2 regions of the Undibacterium sp. YM2 genome follow, and region 2 is predicted to be linked to the other one. Evidence: riboswitches for the same ligand, from Rfam matches in the RefSeq annotation. Region 2 holds a riboswitch; the other holds the start of a gene.
What was found. Region 2 has a riboswitch for glycine ahead of gcvT (glycine cleavage system aminomethyltransferase GcvT). Riboswitches for the same ligand answer to the same signal wherever they lie in the genome.
Positions count from the first base shown of each region.

Region 1: linked by a shared signal. The riboswitch ahead of UNDYM_RS18225 (hypothetical protein) and the one ahead of gcvT (glycine cleavage system aminomethyltransferase GcvT) in region 2 are both predicted to bind glycine.

Region 1 covers NZ_AP018441.1:4,062,675-4,070,352, forward strand. Annotated here, with positions in the region: gene dacB (D-alanyl-D-alanine carboxypeptidase/D-alanyl-D-alanine-endopeptidase) at 1-292, shown strand, start outside; gene UNDYM_RS18215 (hypothetical protein) at 315-1,196, opposite strand; gene UNDYM_RS18220 (M48 family metallopeptidase) at 1,365-2,789, opposite strand; glycine riboswitch at 2,993-3,089, shown strand; gene UNDYM_RS18225 (hypothetical protein) at 3,254-3,505, shown strand; gene UNDYM_RS18230 (hypothetical protein) at 3,707-4,456, shown strand; gene UNDYM_RS18235 (C39 family peptidase) at 4,501-5,088, shown strand; gene UNDYM_RS18240 (YkgJ family cysteine cluster protein) at 5,227-5,496, shown strand; gene UNDYM_RS18245 (hypothetical protein) at 5,623-6,555, opposite strand; gene UNDYM_RS18250 (ornithine carbamoyltransferase) at 7,530-7,678, shown strand, end outside.
Region 2 covers NZ_AP018441.1:3,613,269-3,620,946, reverse strand. Annotated here, with positions in the region: gene UNDYM_RS16390 (penicillin acylase family protein) at 1-287, shown strand, start outside; gene UNDYM_RS16385 (hypothetical protein) at 351-623, shown strand; gene UNDYM_RS16380 (polysaccharide lyase family 1 protein) at 708-1,646, opposite strand; gene UNDYM_RS16375 (hypothetical protein) at 1,667-2,077, opposite strand; glycine riboswitch at 2,527-2,614, shown strand; glycine riboswitch at 2,626-2,764, shown strand; gene gcvT (glycine cleavage system aminomethyltransferase GcvT) at 2,845-3,975, shown strand; gene gcvH (glycine cleavage system protein GcvH) at 4,045-4,422, shown strand; gene gcvP (aminomethyl-transferring glycine dehydrogenase) at 4,543-7,431, shown strand; gene UNDYM_RS16355 (hypothetical protein) at 7,503-7,678, opposite strand, start outside.

The DNA.
Region 1 (7,678 bases), 450 kb from region 2:
GGGTTTATTGCAGGCGGCCGCCCGCAGCAACTGGTATGCAGAATTTGCCAGCAGCCTGCCGGTGGCCTCCATGGATGGCACCATGCGCCGTCGCCTCAAAGGTGGGCCGGCAGAATTGCGCGCCCGCATCAAGACCGGCACCTTGAAAGATGTGGTGGCGATTGCCGGTTATGTACGGGATATCAATGACCAGCAATGGATAGTCGCGGCGATGATCAATCATGATGAAGCCATCAAGGCAAAAGCTGCGTTGGACGAATTGATTACATGGGTGGCGGCAGGTCGCCCATAAATTTCACTACGATCCACTGCGCCTATTTGGTTTTGACCGGCTTGTCATTTGCCACGACATACTTCTGTGTATCAGCATCAAACACCAGCTTCTTCTTGCCCTTTTGTGCGGTGATGACGAAGTCATAGGTGTTGGTGCGCTCGCCCGCACTGTCGGTCATGCGGCTGATCTGGCGGTAACCGTAAGTTTTACCTGCAAATTCGACGATGAGCGGGCCGGGTGCGGCGATGCCGGGGGCGAGTTCCCACTTCGCCAGGTAGTCATAGCAATGCGGCGGGTCTTGTTCGTTTTCATGCAGGTGCAGGCGTGGGTGCTTGCCTTTGCCGGGGCGCATCATGCTTTCACATTCAGGGCCACTCTCTACATGCTTGACCAGATCGACATCCTGGTCTTTGTCAAACAATGGGGTGATCTTGTCTGCTTCTATGCGCAACAGGCGCAGCCAGACATGGACTTCGTTTTTTTCTACATGGCTGTGTTCTATCGCCATGGCAAAGTCACCTGGAAATAATTCCACCATGCTGGTCTTGCTGATGCGACCGTTGGCAGCCAGCCATTCAACCACATCCTGACGATTGGTTAGTGACCAGGCTTCACCACGGCGTTTGAACCAGTAAGCGGCAATCAAATTGGGCAAACCCGATGCCAGTGGCTCGCCCTTGACCAGCAGGACTGCCGTATCTGCATCGAGTTTTTGTACATGCAGGGCATGCATGCGCAATGCCAGTTGGGTTGTCGTGGGAATCGACGCTGGCAACTCTGCCTTTAGTTGCGGTGTCCTGATGATGTCTTTGTCGTCATTGATATCCCAGCCCTTGAACACCAGGCGCATGAGATCACGCTGCTCCAGTGTTTGCACTGACTCATTACGGGCGCAGGCCACCAGCATGCACAGGGATAGCATGAGTACTGCGTAAGCAGGGGAGTAAATGAAGCGCCAGGTTAATTGCACAAGGGAAATTCTTCTCGATGAGGCAGTCTGGATTTTAACTGATAGGCAGTGATTGAAGGTTGTTTGATGGACTAAGTATGGCTTTAGCCCACTCACCCAGGCCAGAAGAACACAAAGCCCCTACTCTCCATTCTTGAACCGCCTCACAGCCTCATCCCGCCTGGCGATGAGCTTGTCCCCCTTGGCCTGCATGCCCAGCGCGAAGTATGACTGCGCCAGGGCTTCGAGAGTGTAGATATCCCATTCATTGCCATTTGCCATGCTCTTTTCCAACAGGGCGATGGCTTGCTTGTGGTTGTTCTTTTTGGCGTACAGCAGGGCCAGTTCATTGACCAGTAACTGATATGGCTGGCTGTTGAGGCCGCGCTCAAACCAGGTGCGGGCACCTTCCTGGTCTTCGCGATAAATGGCGATGCCGCGGTAATAGCAAAGACGTGATTTCAAATCATCGACCAGTATTTCATCGCCGGTGGTTTTTCTGATGTTGCCGATGAAGGTCTCCATCTCAGAAAAAGAACCGCCCCACTGCGGCAACAATTTGCTCAGGTAGGCATATACCGGTGAATACAGGGTGGGGTCATTTTGCAGGGCGATTTTCAGCAATGCATCATCACCGTCTTTGATACTGAGTGCCCTGTTACTGGTGATCAACTCACCTGCACAGATACTGCATGATTTTATTTTTTCATTGGCTTTCGTCAGATCGACTCTTGCCAGGCTGGATAATTGATGAAACTCAGCAAACTGTTTTTTGCTGGTCTCAGCAGCCAGTTTATCACCGCGGGCATCCCATGCCTGCTGTTGCAAGAACATGCCACGTGCGAGAGAAGCATAGCCATACGTGCTGGATTTTAGCCAGGTATCAAACTGCTTTTGAAAGTCTTTGTCCAGACGCGACAAAGTAGCAAAGCGTTTATACAGGGTATTTGATTTAAGCCTGCCAGCCTTGTTTTGTGCAAAAGCACTATCGAGTGCAATGTCCAGCTTTTTGAATTCGCCGCGCCATAACATGCCCACCAGGATGTTTTGTTCATGTTCTTCATCGGCATAATTGCTGCCCAGTTTTTGCAGTTCAGGATTTTCTGCTGAGCTTTTTAACCATACTGCCTGATGTAATTCAGTATTCCCGGCATCGCGGAAAGACTGGTGCCAGATTTCTTGAAAGCCCTCTTGCGCCATGCTGTTCTTACGGGCGACATACCATACTGTGGTCATGCCCCAGTATGAATAGAATCTCTCCATATCCCTGGGAAAAGGATGGAAGTAGGCTTTATAGCTGAGCAAGTCCTTGTCATTTTTTTGCCCGACGACCTTATAGGGCATGAAGCGGCTTTCCACCATTTTTTGCAGCAGTTGCGTCAGCGCAGAATCAGACAGCCATGCGCTCTCCTTCACTTTTTCATTCGCCGCAATTGGTGTAGCCGGTTTGGTTTGTGCCTGAACCTGCGTAGCAGCAGAACTCAATACCATGGCGCAGGCAAGGCCAAGTTTGCTCAAGGTTGAAACTTCTTTTAGACGGGACTTGCTGGATAAATGATCAGGCATGGATGACAACTCAGATTTTTGTATACCTATCATAGCCCGACAGACCGGCAAACGCCAAGCGTGCTTGCGCATGTGGGATGCAAATCACAGATTCAATCAAAACAAAAAAATAATCCTATTGACATCAAAAATGATTTGCAAATGGATAATGTGTGCACTATGCTCATTTCTACAACTTGCACAACAGGTTGAGCACAGCACACCAAACAATATCGGGAGAGACTGCCAAATAAAGATTGTGGCAGCGCCGAAGGAGCAACCGCCCCGGAAACTCTCAGGCAAAAGGACCGTTATTGTTTTCAAACTCTGAAGAGCGGCTGGATTGCGTCACCCAGCACACCGAAGGAGCAAGCATTGCCGCCTTACCCATGGCAGCAGGCGAAATCTCTCAGGTCCAGGACAGAGGGGGTATCCGTTGCGTAACAGCGCACGGACATCCCTTTGACGTCTGGAGTCTGCTTACCATGAAATTCATCCATTTGAACGGTGACACTGTCACCGCGATGGCGGCCGCCTGCGCGCTGTCCATCTATAAAACCGGGTTTTACACTGATTGCAAAACCGAGTTCAAAAACATGAACGACGCTCAACAAACAGCCCGCCTTGATGGCCCTTGCTACAAAGATGATCTCAGTATCACCTCAATCACTACAATCACCACCAGCCTTCTGCACTCGCACGATATGCGACCGCAGTGCAGCCACATCCACTGTTGACGCTGAACAGCGCAATTTCTTTTTCATAAAAATTCTGGTTATAGAGTTCTGAAGCGCTCTATAAGCGGATCCCCTATTCCCGTTTGCGCGGGAATGCTGTCCGGCATGCTCAGCCATGCCATGTTTCAAGCCGCCCGGTCCGCTTGAGTGGGCGAGCTATTGTCTCAAGCAAGTCTAAAACCAACCAAGGAGTAATTCATCATGCATTTTCACCCTGTTTCAAGACTCAAAAAATCCACCCTGGCTGCTTTGATTGTCAGCATCAGTTGCGCTGTCGCCAGCCCTGCATTACTGGCACAAAATGTCGCCAGCGATATTGGCGGAACAAGCGATCAGGCACGCCTGGTCAGCGCTGCTGCACAACGCGATTTTGCCGAGTTTGTGCAATTCAATGTGCAGCGTCGCGGCGGTACCCTGCCATCTGAATTCCCGCTCGAAGTCAATGATGTGCAAGACCTCAAGGACGCCAAGATAGGCTATGGTTTTCCAGTCTATAGCGTGCCGCCACAAGATGTCATGACAGGTCGCGGTGATTTGCGCAGCATGGCAAAAGCGACCGGCGAATGGCGCTTTGTGATCACCCTCAATGACACACCGATAGGCCTGGCAACCCTGCGGCAAAACAATGGGCGCTGGGGCGTCACTTCGTATGGTGGCGCAGTGCTGGCCAAGGATGTCGATGCAGCAATTGCGGCGCATGGCAACAGCACACGCTCCAACCTGCGCTTTATCCGCGTGTATCAGGCCATGTCGGATTTTCTGGAAGTAGTCTCACCTGCCGATGCTCGTGCCCGCTTTGCGCCCTTGCAAGCCGCCCGCCAGAATTTGCTGCTGCAACAGCGCAGTGAAAAACTCGGCACACAAGCCGGCAACCATGGTTTGCTCGAGCAAAGCGACATCCTTGAACCTTTGCGCGTCAGCGTCAAGCGCAATATCGACAGCTTTCGCTAAGCCAGAATCCAGTTGAATATACCTACAATAAATACGGAGATATCATGAAAAAAAATCTGTTAAAGCTCATACTCGTCTTGGGAGCAATGCTGGGCATAACCAGCGCTTACGCGCAATACCGTGCATTGAATGTACCGCTGGTCACGCAAGAACACAGCCAGTGGTGCTGGGCAGGCAGCAGCAAGGCCTTGCTGAGTTTTTATAATCAAAATCCCAGCCAGTGCCAGATCGTGAACTGGGCTTATGGCCTGAACTACGCCTGCGGCAATACCAACTTTAACTGGAACAGCAACGCCAATCAGCCCAACTCCATGTATGGCAGTGGTGGCAGCGTGCAAAACATTCTGGCACATTGGGGTGTGCCAAATACAGCCTATAACTATGCATCGTCATGGAATACGGTGGTCAACGACATCAATGCCAACCGCCCTTTCGTCATCCGCTATGGCTGGACCAATGGCGGCGGCCACATCATGGTCGGTACTGGCTATGAAGTGTATAACGGCACCAACTATATCTACATCATGAATCCATGGCCAGGTGAAGGCAAAACCTACCGGACGTATGGTTCTGCCGTGTCCGACTATGATCATCAGTGGACGCATACGCAGCGCATGAATATCAGTGGGTGATCACCCATGATCTTGTTGTAATGTAGCTTATGTAACAGGCAGGCGGGAGCTCGTGCATTCACCACCTCCGGCCTGCTGATCCCATGGAGTACAACTTTCTGCTGGTGTGTCATGAGACGCATACTTTACAATGCGCGCATGAGTACTTCTTTTTCCTGCCGCCCCCATTGCGCCGCCTGCTGCATAGCACCATCCATCACCAGCCCCATACCTGGCATGCCGGATGGCAAACCCGCGGGCGTGCCCTGCATACAACTGGATGAAAATCTGGCTTGCAAGATTTTTGGCCTGGCCAGCCGCCCTGCAGTTTGTTCAGGCTTACGGGCGTCGGTGGAAATGTGTGGGGATAAGCGGGAAACCGCAATGCTGTGGCTGACCCGGCTCGAAGAGGCAACTCAGCCATCCTGAAAATGCCGCTTGAGAAATCAACATACCAGGCAGAGTAAGTAAAATGCCGGTAGCGCTTACGCACTACCGGCATCCTAGCTTAGCTATGTACAACTATACAGCTACAATGCAGCTAGCATACAGCATTTATTTCGCCCAGTGAATCATGCCACGCAGTGCTGGCACATTACCTTCGCAATGTTGTTCAAAACGCAGGTCTATGGATGTCAATTCACCCAGAGCATAACTGACATTATCGACGACAAACCAGCCTGTCAGTTTGTTGCAACCACGGCCATTGCCTGACCAGTCCATACCACCGCGCACTGGATTATGGAACGGGTAGCGCTGCAGGTCTGCGTAGTAGCCAGGTTTCAATTGCGACAATGAGTTCATGCCGACAAAATTACCCCACCAGCCGCCTGCACCGATACGCCATGCTGCGGTCAGGTTGGATATTGAAGTGAAACTGGTCGTAGCTGGTGTCAACAATTGCGTGCGGCCACCACCTATGTAGTCACCACTGTCGCTGACGAGATAGATAAAGTTACCTGCTGGTGGTACGAAGGAGTCAGCAGGTTTCCACAGGTTGGCCGGTACAGGAATTTGCGGTCCTGGCGGTGTCGTTGTGTCATTCGCTACCCAGTGCAACTGGCCACGCAAAGGAACAGTGCTGCCATCACAATACTGTTCAAAACGCAGATCCACTGCTGTCAGGGTGGCGCCACTGTAACTGATCTTGTCTACTGCAAACCAGCCATTCAGATTATTACAACCACGCCCGTCTCCAGACCAGTCCAGGCCACCCAGAACAGGGTTATTGAAAGGATAGCGCGACAAGCCGGGATAGTAACCAACAGCCAGCTGCGACATGTCTTTCATGCCCTTGAAACTGCCAGTCCAGTTCTGGTCACCAGTGACGTTCACACCCAGAAAGCCAGTTTGAGTATTGAGCTTCAGGCTGGCATTGGATTGGGTATAGGTGTAGGTTTTACCAGCACCGACGTAATCACCGGGACGGCTTTCCAGGTACATGTAGTTGCCGGTAGCAGGCACTGCACCGACAGCTGCTTGCCACAAATTGGCGGGTATGGTTTGTGGCCCCCCGTCTGGCCGCCGGTATCTGACTTGTTCCAGTGTATCTGACCATGCAAGGCAGGCGCCCCGCCTTCGCAATGCTGCTCAAAACGCAAATCCAGTGCACTGATGGCAGTACCAGTGAGCTCGACCTTATCGATGATGACCCAGCCCTTGATCTGGTTGCAGCCGCGTCCCTCGCCACTCCATTCAACGCCACCGACGGCAGGATCAGCAAAAGGAGTACGGGTCAGATTCTGGAAATAGCCGGCTTGCAGACTGCCCGCAGCAGATGGCAGCAGGAAGCCGCCATTCCAGCTCTGGTTACCCTGCACAGCAGCATTAATTTTCAAACCATTATTGGTTGCTGTGATGACTGAATCTGCATTGGTATATAACAATGTACGGCCTGAGCCGATATAGTCACCATTATCACTTTGGAGATAAATATAGTTGCCCGTAGCTGGCGTAGCACCAGAAGGAGCAGACCAGGCACCGTCAGGGATAGGGTATTGCAGCGCTGGCGCTACCTGCACCAATGCCTGACCGGCACTGCCACCGCTGGCGATGGCAGTATTCGCGCCCGTATTGGTCGTCCCCGCACTATTGCTGCTGCCACCACCGCAGGCAGCCAGCAAGGCCGATAACAGGGCCGTGGCAAGCCCGCGTTTTAACTGTAGAGATGTCATATTAAAAAGGAAATAAATTTCCAGAGTGGGAAAGCTATATTATACTTCTAGCATGATATTTATGCAATATTAACAATGTGATATACAATTTTTGCATCTCAATAAGCTCTAAATAAGCTCTCAATCACCTCGCAACAAGCTTGCATTTCATCATTGGTATCAAGACAAATTGATATCAGGACAAGACCGGGCAGATGTTTATATTTGCAATCAAATTCATCAACCAGCATGACAACACCTGTATGCTGGCAATGTCATCCTGCTCATTGCCAAGCCTGGCTAATTTTTATGAATCTCATCCAGATCACCGACCTGTCCGCCAACGATATTGCCAGCATCTGGGAACTGGCAGAACGCCAGGACATGCATATCCAGGGGCGGGTCGCCTGGTCTTTTGAAGGCAATGGCATACGCACCCGCACCAGCTTCATACAGGC
Region 2 (7,678 bases):
CGTTTGAAGTTGCTGGCGGGCGTGAAGTGCCAAATAATCTGGCGGCAGCAATAGGTCCTGCACCATGGGATGTGGTATATGGCCCATCGACACGGCGCCTGATCGATTTTGCCGATGCCTCAAAAGCTTTAGGTATCAACCCGGTAGGGCAGAGCGGGGTGTTGTTTGATGCGCATTACAATGATCAGGCCAAAGGCTTTGCGGCTGGGACTTATGTGCCGCAGTATTTGAGTGATAAGGATGTTGCTGCTCACGCTACTAGTACGCTGACATTAAGAGCGAAATAATTAATGAAATCAAAAGCCTCAACAATACTATTTGAAATGTTTTTTTGACGGTTTTTAAAAATAATGAGTAATCGTACTTTTGCCTGTCTTGACTGTAAGAAGTTGCAGCGCAAGGATCAGAATATTCCGGCCTTTTTTTGTCCGCATTGTGGCAAGGAGAGCATTTGTGTGCACTGGAAGCTGCGTGTGCCTTCTCCCAGAAAAATCAAGAAATGGAATTCATTCTGGAGTCGCTATCTTTCAGAACTGAGGCAGTTGAAAGAATTTTATGCAGGGCGAGGTGCGGCTACGCTTTATCTTCCTTTACTCAATCAGGAACATCGTCGTCATGATTAGACAAAAAACTGGACGGCATGATTGCCGCCCAGTAGGTGCCGACTCAATCGGACTTAATCAGACTTAATCAAGATATAGTCAGATTTATTTACAACTCAGTTTTGCCAGAGAAGTGCCAGCACCCGCGACCGCAGGCAGTTTTTGCTTGAGACAGGCAGGTGCATCTGGTGTATAGCTATACGGTATGCCAACTGGTAAATGCGATGTCGTTACCCAGTCTGTTGCATCACGGCTGGGCTTGGAATCACTCGCTACCCAATTGATGCCATAAGTGTTGAAGTCGGCAGGCGTCTTGATATTATTGTTGCGCAATTCCCAATAGCCAAGCACATCACTGTCGCGTGAGGTGACGGGGTTTTGTGAATTTTCGAAGTAATTGCTTTCGATCAGGGAATAGCCCTGCATGCGCACATTGATGCCCGAGGTTTTGATATCGCTATACAGATTATTATAGATATGGGTATAACCACCACGCTGCAGGGGCAGGCGTGAGCCTACGTTTTTATAATAATTGTGATGGAAGGTGATGTAGCGGTCACTTGCATCGCTGTCGCTAGAACCGATCAGGCCTACTTTGTGATGATCATGGATGTAGTTATAAGAGTAGGTGATGTGATGCGCACCTGCCTTGTTATCCACCAGGCCATCAAACTCCAGGTCACCCGCGCCCGGGCATTCGGCAAGTGAGCTGAACAGGGTGTTGTGGTCTATCCAGACATAGCCAGGGAATTTGCCGCTCTGGCCTTCAATGCCTATGGCATCGATAGAGCCAGGCAGCAGGCCTATGGTCATATTGCGAATAATCACATTGGTCGCGCCACCCTTGACGGCAATACCAAAATTGGCCGCAGAGCCATTGCTGCCTTCTATCGTGATATTGCCCTTATTCTTGATTTCGACTATCGCACCTTTGGCTTTTTTCCATTGTGTGCATGCATCAGGAATAGTGCGGAAATCAAACATGCCGTTATAGCGTATCACCAGGCCACCAGTGCCATTGTAGGCATCAATTGCTGCCTGCATTTGTGCCGCAGTCGTGACTGCTACAGCGGCAACTGTACCACCACCAGTGACCAGCCCGGCAAAGCCGCCACTGTGTCCGGCTGGCGCGGTTCCTGTGCCAGTGCCTGAACCTGAGCCATCATTTGAGCCACTGCCGCCGCCAGTATCTGGCGTGCCAGCTGGGCCAACGGCACATTTTCTTTGGTGTCGGCTGTTGCTGCCACGCCAAAGGTGGCTGCTGTACAACTGACATTACCCGACAGGGATTTGATGACCCATTTATCTTTCAATCCAAATGATACCTGCAGTGCTTTGTCGCCTACTTTGCAGGTGCCGCCTTCATCGGCACATTTAGAAAAGCCCGAGGGCCAGTCTGCTGCAAAAACATTAGCTGCACTGCCAGACGCTGCAATGATGGCAAAGGCGATCAATTTCAATTTCTTGTTATTCATTTTCCCTCCGGGTTTTTGTTTCGTTAGTTAAAAAAAATTCGCTTACCAAAACATCTGCACAACTGATCTCTTTTGAATCAAGAAATCCGGGTTGGCTTTCAATTTGGTGAAGCGAATATTTGCACTATAGAAATAAAATGCGAACCTAGAGTAACAAGGGATGCTGATCATTCTCGTGATTGTTTCCTCTTCAAACAATAGTTACAAATTAATACAGAGATGAGCGTCAAAACAGGTAGTGGTCTGGTTGATTGCGGTTTTGTTTGTCAGGCTGTCATAGTAAGTTTCGCGTAAGTTTCAAGTAAGTTGCATAAGTGGTTTTGTTGCTCGCAAACTTGCTATATTTGTCGTTACTTGTCGTTTTATTCATTTTTTAACTATTCCATAGGCTTTTGTGTAAATATTTCCACGCTCAACTATCCAAGCCCTTGCAAGCCTTATATAATCGCGCTACTTGATCGGGAGAGCGTGACGAAAGTCGCCGCCGAAGGGGCTAATACCCAAAAAACTCTCAGGCAAAAGGACCGATCAACGGGGTAGTTAAAAGTTGCCCCAACTCTGGAGAGCGGTAGCGGCAGATACGTTTATTCTTATAAATATTCGCCGTACTACCCACCGAAGGTGCGCGCGGGCAGCAAACATACATGGCTCCCGTAATCTCTCAGGTACCAGGACAGAGGGGTATGCGATTTCAGCGCATGCGGCGGTTATTCGTCGGCATGCGTTTGTTCGTCCCTTCAATCTGGCAATCTGGTAATGAGGCACTCATGACGCAAGCAGCGACATCACTCAAGGCAACTCCCCTCAATGCAGCCCATCGTGCGGCTGGTGCAAAAATGGTTGATTTTGGCGGCTGGGACATGCCTGTCAACTATGGTTCCCAAATCGAAGAACATCATGCAGTGCGCACTGATTGCGGCATGTTTGATGTATCCCATATGTGTGTCGTTGATTTGCAGGGTGAGAATGTCCGCAGCTTCCTGCGTGGCCTGGTTGCCAATAATGTCGATAAATTGCAGGTTGCGGGCAAGGCCCTGTATTCCTGCATGCTGAAGCCTGAAGGCACGGTCATCGACGACCTCATCATTTATTTCTTCAACGAAAACTGGTTCCGCCTCGTCGTCAATGCTGGCACGGCAGAAAAAGACATCGCCTGGATGAATGCCCGCAATGCAGAAACCAATAGCGGCCTGACTATTACCCAGCGCCGTGATGGCGCGAATGCCTTTGCCCTGGTAGCAGTGCAGGGCCCGAATGCCCGCGCCAAAGCATGGGAAGTCTTGCCAGAAACCAAGGCAGCCAGTGCAGAGATCAAACCCTTCAATGCCGTTATCGTGGCTGATACTTCCTTTGGTGAAGTCATGGTGGCACGCACTGGCTATACCGGTGAAGACGGTTTCGAGATCGCTGTTTCTGCTGACCGCGTCACGGATTTGTGGAATGCCCTGGCAGCGGCAGGCGTCAAACCTGCTGGCCTTGGTGCGCGTGACACCCTGCGTCTGGAAGCTGGCATGAATCTGTATGGCCAGGACATGGATGAAACAGTCAACCCGCTCGATGCTGGCCTGGCATGGACCATAGACCTGGTCAGTGAACGTGATTTCGTTGGCAAGCAAGCACTGCAAACACAAGGCCAGAATGCCCAGTTCCTGGGATTGATCCTGCGTGAAAAAGGCGGCATCCTGCGCGCCCATCAAAAAGTAGTATGCGCACAAGGTGAAGGCGAAATCACCAGCGGTACTTTCAGCCCGACCATGGAACAGGCAATTGCACTGGCACGTTTGCCTATGGGCGTGTCTGTAGGCGATACTGTGCATGTTGTTATCCGTGACAAGCAATTGGCGGCGTCTGTAGTCAAGCTGCCTTTCGTCCGTAACGGCAAAATCCTGGCTGCATAATTATATTAGCAAGTTGTCCTGCTTATTAAAGACCATCATTTAAAACAATTTACTTATCTGGAGCCCATCATGAACGTACCAGCAGACCTGAAATACACGACATCCCACGAATGGGTACGCACTGAAGCAGACGGTACTATCACTGTCGGCATTACTGAGTTCGCTCAAGATGCTTTGGGCGATATCGTTTTCGTTGACTTGCCTAAAGTTGGCACAGCACTTGAAGCTGGCAAGGATTGCGCAGTGGTTGAATCCGTCAAAGCAGCGGGCGATATCTATGCACCAGTGACTGGTGAAGTTGTCGCCATCAATGAAGAACTGGCAGATGCACCAGAGTCCATCAATGCTGACGCTTTTTCTGCATGGCTGTTCAAACTGAAACCAGCAAATATTGCTGATGTCGATGCTTTGTTGACTGCCGAAGCTTACGCCAAGAACATCGCTTGATGATGTAATTAAAAGAGGTGGCCTTGTTGCTGCCTCTTTTAATATGGATTTGCCTGAATGCGGTTTGCCCTGCATAGCTACACCTGATATTCCACGTTACTCTTCTGTACCCCATATACCATGACCCGTCCTTCACTGACCCAACTGGAAGCGCACGACGCTTTCATCGCTCGCCATATCGGCCCTTCTGAAGCAGAACAAGCCGCCATGCTGAAAACCCTGGGCTATGCTGACCGCACAGCCCTGATTGATGCCATCGTCCCGGCCAATATCCGTCGTCACGATGTGCTGCCACTGGCGCAATTCACAGAAGCCAAGTCCGAACAGGAAGCACTGGCCACCTTGAAGGCATTGGCGTCAAAAAACCGTGTACTGAAGTCTTTGATCGGTCAGGGTTATTACAACACGCATACGCCGGGCGTTATCCTGCGCAATATCTTTGAAAACCCTGGCTGGTATACCGCTTACACACCATACCAGCCAGAGATTTCCCAGGGCCGCCTGGAAGCAATCCTGAACTTCCAGCAAGTCATCACTGACCTGACTGGCATGGACATCGCCAATGCATCGATGCTTGACGAAGGCACGGCTGCAGCTGAAGCCATGACGCTGATACAGCGCGTAGGCAAATCCAAATCCAATGTGTTTTATGTCGCTGCCGATGTCTTGCCACAAACCCGAGAAATCATAGAAACCCGCGCCAAGCCGCTGGGCATAGAAGTGCGTACCTGCGCTGGTAATGAAGCGCTGGACAATGATTGCTTTGGCGTCTTGCTGCAATACCCGGGCGTTGATGGTTCCATCGTTGATTACCGCGAATATGCGGCAGCCTTGCATGCCAAGGGTGCAATGGTTATCGCTGCTGCCGATTTGCTGGCACTGACACTGATCGCTTCCCCAGGCGAGTGGGGTGCTGACGTTGTTGTTGGTAACAGCCAGCGTTTTGGCGTACCGCTGGGTTTTGGTGGCCCGCACGCAGGTTATATGGGTACACGCGATGCATTCAAACGCAGCATGCCAGGTCGTCTGGTTGGCGTGACGATTGATGCGCAAGGTAACAAGGCTTATCGCCTGGCCCTGCAAACACGTGAACAGCATATCCGCCGCGAAAAAGCCACATCGAATATCTGTACCGCTCAGGTGTTGCTGGCAGTGATTGCTTCCATGTATGCTGTTTATCACGGCCCTGCAGGCTTGCGCCAGATCGCCTTGCGCGTACACCGTCTGACTGGTGTTCTGGCTGGCGGCCTCAAGCAACAAGGTCTGACTATCGCGAACACCACTTATTTTGACACTCTGACAGTCAATGTCGCCAATGCGGCGGCATACCATCAGGCTGCTGAAGCTGCTGGCTACAACCTGCGCCAGATCAGCGCAACACAGGTCGGCGTTTCTCTGGATGAAACAGTGACACGTGCCGATGTTGAAGCCCTGTGGGCGATTTTTGCCAAGGCAAGCGGCGTAACTACAGCGCCAGATTTTGCAGCGATAGAAGCAGGCGTCAATGATGCCTATCCTGCGGCACTGACACGTGGCACGACTTATCTGACGCACCCAACCTTCAACCGCTATCACGCAGAACATGAAATGCTGCGTTACCTGCGCAGCCTCGCTGACAAAGATCTGGCGCTGGACCGCACCATGATACCGCTGGGTTCATGCACGATGAAGTTGAATGCCACCAGCGAAATGATCCCGGTCACTTGGCCTGAATTCTCCAGCATCCATCCATTTGCGCCAAATGACCAGACCATCGGTTACCGCGAAATGATCGCTCAACTCGAAGCCATGTTGTGCGCAGCAACTGGCTACGACGCCGTATCCCTGCAACCAAATGCCGGTTCGCAAGGTGAATATGCTGGCTTGCTGGTGATCCAGGCTTACCACGCGTCCCGTGGTGAAGCACACCGCAATATCTGCCTGATCCCATCTTCTGCACACGGCACCAATCCAGCATCCGCCAGCATGGTAGGCATGGATGTGGTTGTGGTTGCTTGCGATGACAAGGGCAACGTTGATCTGGCTGATCTGCAAGCCAAGGCAGAAAAACACAGTGCCAACCTGGCAGCAGCGATGGTGACTTATCCATCCACGCATGGTGTGTTTGAAGAAGGCATACAGCAACTGTGCGAAATCGTGCATAGCCACGGTGGCCAGGTCTATGTTGACGGCGCGAACATGAATGCACTGGTTGGCGTTGCGGCACCAGGCAAGTTTGGTGGTGATGTCAGCCATCTGAACCTGCACAAGACTTTCTGTATCCCTCACGGCGGTGGCGGCCCAGGCGTAGGCCCGGTTGCTGTTGGTGCGCATCTGGCGAAGTTCTTGCCTAACCAGAAATCCACCGGTTATGTACGTGGTGAAGATGGCATCTCTGCCGTTAGCGCAGCACCATTTGGCTCTGCCAGCATTTTGCCTATCTCTTGGATGTACATCGCCATGATGGGTGCAGAAGGCTTGAAGGCAGCGACAGAAACAGCGATTCTGGCAGCGAACTACATCGCCAAACGCCTGGCCCCGCATTACCCTGTGCTGTACAGCGGTCATGATGGCCTGGTTGCGCATGAGTGTATTCTGGATCTGCGTCCATTGACCGATGCCACCGGCATTTCCAATGAAGACGTGGCCAAGCGCCTCATCGACTTTGGTTTCCATGCACCGACCATGAGCTTCCCTGTGCCTGGCACCTTGATGATAGAACCGACAGAAAGCGAATCCCAGGCTGAACTCGACCGCTTCATCGATGCCATGATCAGCATACGCGAAGAAATCGCCAAGGTAGCCAGTGGTGAATTTGATGCCAAAGACAATCCGCTGAAACATGCACCACATACAGCGGAGGTACTGATTGCCAATGAGTGGTCACATGCTTACAGCCGTGAAGTGGCAGCTTATCCAGTAGCTTCGCTGCGCAAGAATAAATATTTTGCGCCAGTTGGCCGTGCTGACAATGTCTATGGTGACCGCAATCTGTTCTGCTCTTGCATACCAGTCAGCGATTACGAATAAGTATTAACGGTTTGGTTCAAAATGAAAACGGACATGCTTGCATGTCCGTTTTTTTTTATCTTTATTGCAGTTCAGTTTTGCGTATTTGACCTGTACACCACGAACTGTGGTGACCCTTCAAAACTCTTGTCTACATCTGACAAATGTCTGTGTTCCCAATTTGAGTTTTCATGTTCCATATCATCGGCCGCAGAAAGAATGAAGCTTGCTATCTTGCGTAGTTCTTGCGATGAGGCTGCCAGTGTGA